2 linked regions of the Chryseolinea soli genome follow. The protein of the gene in region 1 interacts with the protein of each later gene in a pairwise test. Links are inferred from orthologs where the notes say so. Each region holds a gene or a part of one and is shown on either strand. Other genes may lie near its edges.

Evidence for each region. Proteins that work in one complex are often made in the same cells at the same time.
Region 2: the proteins of D4L85_RS29000 (region 1) and D4L85_RS18500 interact in binary tests that used the Escherichia coli proteins (3 or more experiments, as listed by UniProt). The link is inferred for Chryseolinea soli from one-to-one orthologs.

The regions. Positions count from the first base shown.
Region 1 is NZ_CP032382.1:6,971,928-6,979,810, reverse strand. Bases 2,852-5,645 are described here. They hold D4L85_RS29000 (NTP transferase domain-containing protein), read left to right. Parts: upstream 2,852-3,863; coding sequence 3,864-4,427; downstream 4,428-5,645. Other genes in these bases: cobA (uroporphyrinogen-III C-methyltransferase), read right to left, coding at 4,894-5,645; D4L85_RS28995 (nitrate reductase associated protein), read right to left, coding at 4,393-4,890; D4L85_RS29005 (efflux RND transporter permease subunit), read right to left, coding at 2,852-3,714. Outside these bases: more of D4L85_RS29005, read right to left, coding at 604-2,851; more of cobA, read right to left, coding at 5,646-5,667; nitrite reductase large subunit NirB, read left to right, coding at 5,773-7,883. UniProt on the Escherichia coli protein: Transfers a GMP moiety from GTP to Mo-molybdopterin (Mo-MPT) cofactor (Moco or molybdenum cofactor) to form Mo-molybdopterin guanine dinucleotide (Mo-MGD) cofactor.
Region 2 is NZ_CP032382.1:4,319,641-4,322,636, reverse strand. It holds D4L85_RS18500 (molybdopterin molybdotransferase MoeA), read right to left. Parts: upstream 2,098-2,996; coding sequence 904-2,097; downstream 1-903. Other genes in the region: D4L85_RS18490 (ion transporter), read left to right, coding at 2,639-2,996; moaC (cyclic pyranopterin monophosphate synthase MoaC), read left to right, coding at 2,134-2,610; D4L85_RS18505 (glycerate kinase), read right to left, coding at 1-873. UniProt on the Escherichia coli protein: Catalyzes the insertion of molybdate into adenylated molybdopterin with the concomitant release of AMP.

The DNA of each region.
Region 1 (7,883 bases):
CGTTTCCACCCCCAAACCCCAACTATTTTTTTGAAAGGCGATTTATAAGGCTCCAAAGGCATATGCACACGTTTGCTGATTTACCCGCCATTGTCCACCGTTGCCGGCCGTTGTGCGCCGTTGTTGGTGTTCTTCACCAACAACCCATTCGGTGTGCACCCCCCCATGAACAGGACGACTGATTTGCCGATCCCTCTTGGTCAATTGCTATTTATAATTAGCCCCACCAATCATACAAATCCCCATTCCGATTACGCCGACCCCCGTTGTTGGTGTCCCACCAACAACTTCTTTCGGTGTGGTCCCCAGGAAAAATAGTTGGAATGGCCGCCCGGTGTTAACAAGAAATGCGGAAGTTGTGTTTTTGGAGGGGGTATGTTGTGGAATGTGTTATTGATGATCGGGGGATGCTGAATGAAGGTCATTGGCGGAACGCCAACAACCGTGCAAAGTGGATATGGAATGATGCTGGTTTAGGTAATCCCAACGAAATCGTGTCACCGGTTAACGTGGCGTGATGTCGAATGATGTTGTTGGTGAAGAACACCAACAACGGCGACAACGGCGTCACAACAACGACGCGACGGCGTCACAACGACACGCTCAATCCTCATACACCAAATCCTTCTCAACGATCACCTCGTCCTCCTCCTCAGCGTCATGATGGCGTTTCTTTCGCGCCAGGAAGGAATACATCGCGGGGATGACAAACAGGGTGAGGATCAATGAGAAGATCACCCCACCGACAATCACCAACCCCAACGGCACACGACTGCTTGACGCAGCACCCAAGGATAATGCGAGCGGCAAAGACCCCAACGCCATGGCGAGGCTTGTCATTAGGATGGGACGGAGCCTTAGCTTGGAGGCCTCGATCACGGCCTCGAGTTTGTTCATGCCTTCTTCGCGTTTTTGGTTGGCGAATTCCACAATGAGGATCCCGTTTTTGGTGACCAGGCCGATGAGCATGATGATGCCGATCTCCGAGAAGATGTTGATGGTTTGTCCGAAGAGGAGCAGGGCCAGGAAGGCTCCGGTCATGGCCAGGGGCACCGTGAGCATGATCACAAACGGATCGATATAACTTTCAAATTGGGCAGCCAGCAAGAGATAGATGAGCACCAAGGCCAGCACAAAGGCAAAGGCCGTGTTGCTCGAGCTTTCGGCGTAGTCGCGCGACGAGCCGCTGAGCGAGGTGGTGAAGCTGTCGTCCAACACGGTGGTGGCGATTTCCTGCATCGCTTTCACGCCGTCGCCGATGGTTTTGCCCGGGGCCAGGCCAGACGAGATGGTGGCGGAGCGATAGCGGTTGAAGTGATAGAGGGCCGGGGGTGTGGTGGATTCTTCGATGGTGACCACGTTATCGAGCGAGATGAGATCGCCCGAGGTGGTGCGGACAAAGAGGGCCTTGAGGTCGTCGGGTTCGTCGCGGTTGATGCGGTCCACCTGGCCAATCACCTGGTATTGCTTGCCGTCTTTGGTGAAGTAGCCAAAGCGCAGGTTGCTATAGGCCAACCGTAGTGTCTCCGAAATGTCGGCCACGCTCACCCCGAGTTCGGTGGCTTTGAGGCGGTTGATGACGATGCGGAGTTCGGGCTTGTTAAATTTGAGATCCGTATCCACGCCCAGCAGCGTGGGATTGTTGCCGGCGGCCTCCAGGAATTTGGGCAGGGCGGCCGTCAGCTTTTCAAAGTTATTGTTTTGGATCACGAACTGCACCGGTTGGCCGGCGCGGCGGTTCGTGGAAATGGTTTGCTCCTGTGCGACAAATGCCTTGCCCGCCGGAAACCGATAAAGATTTCGGTTGATCATGTTCACAACGTCTTGCTGCGAACGCTGGCGCTCGTTGGGGTCGTTCAGAAATGTGCGTACAAATCCGCTATTGACCCCGCCGGTACTTCCTCCGCCTGCACTGCCCGCCATGGAGTAAACGATGTTTGCTTCGGGGACGGAGTCCATGACAAATTCCGTCAGGCCGTCGATGTACTTGTCCATGTATTCGAACGACATACCTTCCGGCGCCGAAACCGTCATCCGAAATTGATTGCGGTCTTCCAGGGGCGCCAGCTCCGAAGGCAACACTTTGATCATAAAGTAGGACCCGACTACGCAGAGGAGGATGATCACGATGCCTACCCAACGAACTTTCATGAAGGCGGCGAGCGATCGGCGGTAGCCGTTCTCCATGCCGTTGAAAAGCGGTTCGGTCAGCGTGTAGAACCTGGTTTTTTTCCGGTGATCGCGCGTCAGCTTCACACTGAGCACGGGGGTCAACGTCAGCGACACAAAGCAAGAGATCAACACGGCGCCGGCCACCACAAAGCCGAACTCCCTGAACAAACGTCCGACAAAGCCCTGCATGAAGATGATGGGCAGAAACACCACGGCCAGGGTGATGGACGTGGAGATGACGGCAAAATAAATTTCCTTCGATCCTTCGCGGGCCGCCTTGAACTTGTTCATGCCGCCTTCAAGCTTCTTGTAAATATTCTCCGTCACCACAATCCCGTCGTCCACTACCAATCCCGTGGCCAATACGATGCCCAGCATGGTGAGTACGTTGATGGAAAAGCCCGCCACGTACATAATAAAAAAAGTGGCAATGAGTGACACGGGGATATCGATCAGCGGACGTATGGCGATGATGAAATCTCTAAAGAATAAGAAAACGATCAGCACGACCAGCAGGAAGGATAGGATGAGTGTCTCCTGTACTTCGTGTATAGAGCGTGTGATGAAGATCGTTTGATCGGTGGCGATCGTCAGCGTAATGTCATCGGGAACTTCTTTTTTGATCTTATCCAGGCGCTTGTAAAATTCGTCGGCGATCTCTACATAATTCGAACCGGGCAGGGGGATGAGGGCTACGCCGATCATGGGCACCAGCCGGCCTTTGAGCATGATCTCTTCGTTTTCAGGTCCTAACACAGCGCTGCCTACATCGCGCAAGCGAATGGAGCCGGCGGGCCCGGTCTTGATGCGTACGTTGTTGAAGTCGTCTTCAGTAAACAAGCGGCCGAAGGTGCGCACGGTAAGTTCCGTGGCGTCGCCCGCAATTTTTCCCGAGGGCAGTTCCACGTTCTCTTTGTTCAACGCGTCCAGCACGTCCAGTGGGGTAAGGCTGTAAGCCGTGAGTTTACTGGGATCAAGCCAGATTCGCATGGCGTATTTCTTTTCACCCAAGATGCGAACGTAGCTCACACCCGGAATGGTTTGAAACCGTTCCATGAGGATGTTTGTGGCGTACTCCGTGAGCTCGAGTTGATTGCGCGCGTTGCTCTGAACCGAGACCGAGATAATATAATCCGAACCGGCATCTGCCTTCGATACTTCGGGTGGTGCATCCAAATCTTGCGGCAGCTGGCGCATGGCCTGCGAAACTTTGTCGCGCACGTCGTTGGCCGCTGCCTCGAGGTCAACGCCGAGATTGAACTCGATGTTGATGCTGCTGACGCCCTGGCTGGAATTGGAGGAGATGTTCTTGATGCCGGCGATGCCGTTGATGGATTTCTCGAGGGGCTCGGTGATCTGGGATTCGATAATATCGGCGTTCGCGCCCGAATAAGAGGTGCGGACGCTGATGTTGGGTGGATCGATGGCAGGGTAGTCCCTTACGCCCAGGAATGAAAACCCGATGGCGCCAAAGATCACAATGATCACGTTCATCACCACGGCCAGCACAGGCCGCTTCAAGCTGAGCTCAGAAATATTCATCGTAAGGCGAAGGTACAACGGCGAGGCCTAAAAAACGGGGATTTTTATATGAAAGGAGTGTTATGACGTGGCCGGATTCCGCGGCGCGGCAACGTATTCGGACGGGCCCCGGACTTGCAGGAGAAGAAGAACATGCGTTTATTAACACCATGAACATCCCCAACGGCCTGGTTCTCTCTGGCGGCAAAAGCACGCGCATGGGGAAAGACAAATCCCTGATCGCCTACCATGGGGGTAAGCCACAACGCGAATACGTATTCGATTTGTTATCGGAGTGTTGCGACAACGTATTTACTTCTTGTCGCAAAGAGCAGGAAATTCCCAAACACCTGAATCCGCTGCCCGATCGCTATGATTTTGGCGGACCCGTCAACGGCATTCTCAGCGCCTTCGCCCTGCACCCGGACAAAGCCTGGCTGGTCGTGGCCGTCGATATGCCCAACGTGACCTCCCGGGCCCTCCAAACCCTGCTTTCACAGCGCGACCCAAACCGTTTGGCCACCTGTTTTCTTAACCCACAAGAAAATGCCCCCGAACCGCTGCTCAGTCTTTGGGAGCCCGCGGCGTTCTCCCTTTTGTTGGAAAATGCGCAGGAAGGAAACATCAGCCCGCGGTCTTTTTTGCGTTCACCCAAAGTGAAGCATATCGTGGTGGAGGATCTGACCCTTTTTGAAAATATCAATTATCCGCACCAACTGCCACCGGGTCTCTAACCAGGTTGAATTCCTGCAGGGCTTTCGCGAGGTTCTTGTGCTCGTGACCTGAACTGCTCAGCTTCAACAAAGCAAAACGCTGCAGCGTGCTGAGCCCTTGCCACTGCGCCAGCGAAAGCGCATGACCACATTCATAAAGTTTTTTTGCGAGCAGTTCCGGTATCGACGACAGTACTGACCACGGTGGATTTTCGCCGATGGCGATGGGCGTGGCTTTGTTGCCGGTGCGCCACCAGATGAGGTGTTGCAGGTAGCTGCGATAGCGATCGGTTTGTTCTTCGGAGTGACAAGGCGCCACAGCAAGCGCTTCCCGTTCTTCGGGTGAAAACTTGCTCCACTCCGCCAGCTTTAACTTCACCCCGCAAGCGTCGAGCTTGAAACGGACGATCATGGGGATGCACCGGACGTTGTCTTCGACGAAATCTTCTTCAAACTTGAAATATTCGATGGCGAGCGCGGTCATGGTTTAGCGTGTTAAGGGTTTTACAGCGTGTACAGAAACAAATGATGTTACCTGTGGCAAACGTTCGGCCACTACTTTGCCGATCACGATCACGGCAGGTGTTCCAATCTCTTGAAGTGCGGCTTCCGCTACAATGGTCGAGGCACAGGCGGTAATACTTTTTTCACTTAGGGTGGTGGCATTTTGAATGATGGCCATGGGCTCATCGGGTGAACGCTCCTTGCTGATGAGCGCAGCGATCTCCGGCAGTTGCGACATGCCCATCAGCACGACCACCGTGGCCGATGATTGCGCCGCCAGGAAAAGGTCATGGCCGATCTCCCCCGAAGACAAGGTGCCCGTGACCACCCAAAAACTTTCATTCACACCGCGCTTGGTGAGGGGAATGCCCACCGACGCTGGCGCAGCCAAGGCGCTGGAGATGCCGGGGATGATCTCGGCCGTCAGCCCACGCCGCGTGACATAGGCCAGCTCTTCATGCCCTCTGCCAAACACAAAGGGATCTCCACCTTTTAATCGTACGACGCACGTGTGGCGGATGGCATAAAAGACAATGAGTTGGTTGATCTCGTCTTGTGAAAATTCCTTTTTGCCTTTTCGCTTCCCGACAAACACACGCTTGCACTGGGGTGCAGCGTATTGCAATAGCTCAGGCGCCACCAGAGCATCGTATAAAACGACATCGGCTTGTTGCAGGGCTTTCACGCCTTTAACAGAGATCAGGTCCGGATCGCCAGGGCCGGCTCCCATAATGATCACCTTTCTTTCCTTGACCATAGGTTTAAAATATTTACGTAATAATACGTAAAATATTTGTAAAGCATGTCTATAAATACGTATTATTACGTAATATTTGTCCATTTATTACTTAAATCGTTTGCAATGAAACGTATCATCGTCGTAGGGAATGGAATGGTCGGCTACAAGTTTTGTGAAAAACTACGTAAGCAAGGGGTGGCCGCCGAAGTGATCGTCTATGGAGAGGAGCCGAGGCCGGCCTATGACCGGGTGCACCTCAGCAGCTTTTTCTCCGGCAAAACGGCCGAAGACCTTTTGATGGCGCCGGCGTCGTGGTATGAAGAACACCATATTGTATTGCACACCGGCGAGCTGGTAACGGAAATAGACCGGCAACAAAAAACGATCACCACGCACACGGGCAAGACCGATCGCTATGATTACCTGGTGCTGGCCACAGGGTCCAGTCCCTTCGTGCCCAACGTGAAAGGCGTGGAGCGCGACGGCGTGTTTGTGTATCGCACCATTGAAGACCTGAACCAGATCATTGACTACGGAAAGAAAGTGAGCCGCGCCGCCGTGTTGGGAGGAGGACTGTTGGGTCTTGAAGCCGGCAAAGCACTGGTGGACCTGGGATTGGAGACGCACATCGTGGAGTTCGCCCCGCGTCTGATGCCCCGGCAACTCGACGAGCAAGGTTCGGTTATCTTACAACACAAGCTCTCACAACTCGGCATTGTGGTTCACCTGAATAAGAGTACCAAGGAGATCGCCGGTAACGGCAAGCTGGACGGTCTTGAATTTGTGGACGGCTCGTTTCTCCCCATCGAAATGCTGGTGATCTCGGCCGGTATCCGTCCCCGCGACGAAGTGGCAAAAGGGTGTGGCCTCGAGGTGCACCCGCGCGGTGGCGTAGTGGTGAATGACTTTTTGCAAACCAACGACGAAAATATTTTTGCCATCGGCGAAGTGGCCGTCCACAGCAACATGGTCTATGGCTTGGTGGCCCCAGGCTATGAAATGGCCGACATCGTGGTGCGTCAGATCGCCGGCGATTTCTCCAAAACGTTCCAGGGCTTCGACATGTCGACCAAGCTCAAGCTGATGGGGGTGGATGTGGGCAGCTTTGGCGATGCCCTGGGGGAAACACCGGGATGCATTCCCATTGCCTTCCAGGACAAACACAACGGGGTGTATAAGCGCATCAACATTTCTGCCGATGGAAAACACCTGTTGGGCGGCATCCTCGTAGGCGACGCCAAGCAATACAACCTGTTTCACCAGATGGCCGCCAACAAGATGCCACTGCCGGCACAGCCCGAGTCACTGATCATTGGAGCGCCGGGCAAAGGCGAAGAGGGCGCGGGGGTGAAGAACCTGCCCGACTCAGCCCAGATCTGTGCCTGCGAAAACATCACGAAAGGTGACCTCGTGTTCCAGATCACCGAAAAGGGTGTGAAGACCCTCGACGACCTCAAGCGCTCGACCAAAGCCTGCACCGGCTGCGGCGGTTGCACACCGATGGTGAACGACATCCTCAAGATCACCCTGGAATCGCTGGGACATACGGTGAAAAAATCCATCTGCGAACACTTCGACTACACGCGCCAGGAACTTTACGATATCGTCAAGATAAAAAATATAAAAACTTACGACGCCCTGCTGGACAGTCATGGCAAAGGCGATGGCTGCGAAGTGTGCAAGCCGCTGGTGGCCTCGGTGCTGGCCAGCGTGTGGAACGAACTCATCGTGTCGCAGGCAACCATCCAGGACACCAACGACAGGTTCCTGGCGAACATTCAACGCGGGGGTACCTATTCGGTAGTGCCGCGCATTGCCGGGGGCGAGATCACGCCACAGAAGCTGATGGCCATTGGGCGCATCGCCGAAAAATATGGACTCTACACCAAGATCACCGGCGGCCAGCGCATCGACATGTTTGGTGCCCGCGTGGACCAGTTGCCTGAGATCTGGGAAGAACTGATCGACGAAGGTTTTGAAAGCGGCCATGCCTATGGCAAGGCCTTGCGCACCATCAAAAGTTGCGTAGGCTCGACGTGGTGCCGCTATGGGGTGCAAGACTCCGTGTCGTTCGCCATCTTCATCGAAGACCGTTACAAGGGATTGCGTGCCCCGCATAAATTGAAAGGCGCTGTGTCGGGATGTATCCGGGAATGTGCCGAGGCACAATCGAAAGACTTTGGCATCATCGCCACCGAGAAAGGCTGGAACCTCTATGTGTGTGGCAACGGCGG
Region 2 (2,996 bases), 2.7 Mb from region 1 along the record:
GCCCGTAAAAATGATGTGGCTTTGGGCCACCTTCTCTTCCAGTTTCACAAAGGATTTCAAAAAATCGATGCCCGGCTGAAAGTTGATATTCAAAAAAGCCCTCGCTCCCGCCCCAATCCCGCCGCCCGCCCCGGCGCCGGGAAAGTTAATGTCCACCCCAAGCTGGCGCTCTACCACGGCCGCAAAATTGCGCAGGCCGTCGTCCAGGCAAGCGACCGCCGTTGCGTCGGCACCTTTTTGGGGACCAAAGATCTGTGCGGCTCCTTCCGGGCCATACAAGGGATTGTTCACGTCACAGAGGGCGGTGAAGGTAATTTTCTTTAGGGTCGGGTCGATGTGTGAAGCATCGATGCGGTGTACATGAATCAGATTTTTTCCCACGGGCAACAACCGCTCACCCTGTGCATTGAGAAAGATAATCCCCAGGGCATCCAGCATGCCCATGCCCGCATCGTTGGTGGCACTGCCGCCAATGCCGAGGATCACCTTTGTGATGCCCTCGCCGATCGCATGATGGATCAATTGCCCTGTACCACGTGTCGAGGTCTCCAGCGGATTTCGTTCTCCCGGCTTGAGCCATTGCAAACCCGAAGCGGCGGCCATCTCGATGAAGGCTGTGGTGCCGTCGCCGGATATGCCATACGTTGCGGGCATGGGTTGGAGGCGCGGGCCGGAGACGGGTACGCTTATTTTTTGCCCGTGGCTGAAATGGGTGAGCATGTCGCAGGTTCCCTCGCCGCCATCGGCCATGGGCAAATGGAGCGCGTGGAAATTGAAACCGCCTTCGCGCATGCCCTCTTCCATGGCCTGGCAAACCTGCGCGGCATGGAGTGAGCCTTTGAATTTATCGGGCGCGAAAAGAATCGTCATCATAGCCGGCGCGGGTAAAGAGAGGGTTGGTGTTTATTGCCGGAAGGGAATATACGGAAAAGTTTCGCCCGCCTTAAAAACGGATGCTGTGGCCGGCAATTCCAGGAAACCGGTAACGTTTTTCAAGTTGGCAAAATCACCCGAGCCACCACCCGCGTCGGGATAGGCCATCAGTTTTCCATTTTCATTTTTTACCGTCACCTGCAAAAAGTAGGTGAGCGATGGTGCGAACGAGAAATCCGCCGCCAACACCGCATACAATAAATCGGTTGACGTCTTCAAACTCTTCATCACCCACGGCCGGATATAGCGATAAAAACACATGTAGGTAGACACCGGGTTGCCCGGCAGCGCAAACACCGTTAGCCCCGCACCGGAAACACCAAACCAAAAAGGCTTACCCGGCCGCTGGCTCACCTGGTGAAAAAGTTTCTTCACCCCCAACGCCTCCAGGGCGTCGGGCACAAAATCAAATTTCCCCTTGGAGACACCGCCCGATAAGATCAGGACCTCGGCGGTCTGGGCGATCTTCTTCAGGCCTTCGATCATCGATGCTTTGTCATCCTTCAAATGATGGATCGCACCCTCCCAACCCAGCGTCTTCATCGCGGCTTGCAGAGCGTAGGTATTCGAACGGCGGATCTGATGCGGAAGGGGGATGTCATCGATGTGCACCAACTCGTCGCCCGTGGAGATGATGGCTGCCTTGGGGAATACATAAACCTTCACGCGGCTTTTACCGACCGAAGCCAGCAAAGCAATTTCAGCGGATGATAAAAGTATGCCGGGCTCCAGTAACACACTGTCTTTCTCGGCGTCGACGGCTTGCCGGTGAATGAATGCATTGTCGGCGGCCATCTCTGAAGTGACGTGCGCTGTCGCATCCTCTATGCGAAGGTCTTCATACCGGATCACCACGTCAGTTCCTGCCGGCATCGGTGCGCCGGTCATTACTTCGATAGCGTTTGTTTTTCCTTTTAATGTTTTACGGGGCTCACCGGCAGCCTGCACGGCCTCCAATGGAAAAGTGCGCTGCCCCATCTTCCACGCATCGCGGCGGATGGCGATGCCGTCCATGGCCACGCGGTCGAAGGGTGGGAAGTCGCGGTCGGCCGTGATGCGTTCGGCCAGCACCTTGTTCACGGCGTCCGTGAGGGAAACGGACGTGGTGGCGGGTTGGAACAGATTTGAAAAAACGACCGAGGCGGCTTCTGCTACGCTTACCATGTTAATTCTTTTTACCTTTACTGGCACCCAAGATACATGAGTACAGACCAATTTACACACATCGACGACGCGGGCAATCCCCGGATGGTCGATGTTTCCGAAAAGAAGCCCACCACCCGCACCGCCAAAGCCCAGGCGCTGGTTCAGGTTGGCCCGGAAATTCTGCAACACCTGCAGGGCGACGAGCTGATCACCAAAAAAGGCCCTGTCTTTCAAACGGCCATCATCGCCGGTGTGATGGGCGCCAAACAAACCGCATCGCTCATTCCGTTTTGTCACCCACTAGGGCTGGAAGATTGCCAGGTGCACGTCGCTGTACGCAACAACAAGATCGTGATTGATAGTGTTGTCACCATCACCGCGAAGACGGGTGTGGAAATGGAGGCGCTTACGGCAGTTACCGTTGCCGCCCTCACGGTTTATGATATGTGCAAAGCCCTGTCGCATAACATTGTGATCGAGGAAATAAAACTGATGAGCAAGACCGGCGGCAAAAAAGATTTCCACCGCTAACCCTACCCCGCTACCCCCGAACTTTCATATGACCCTACGCCGACGACTCTACCTCATCCTGGACCCCACAGCCAAGGGCGACGTCTGGGAACGCATTTTCGAAACGGTGCTCATTGCCATCATCCTCGTGAACATCCTGGCCATCGTGGTGGACTCCGTGAAGGAGATCGATCATGAATATTCTGCGCTGTTCCGTCAAATTGAAGTGTTCTCCATCTTTTTCTACACGATCGAATACGTGGCGCGGATCTACTCCATCGTGGAAAGCCCACCCTATAGCGAGCCGGTAAAGGGCCGCTTAAAATATATGGTCACGCCCATGGCGATCATCGACTTGCTGGCGTTCCTGCCGTTCTATTTGATCTTCCTTCCCCTCGACCTCAGGT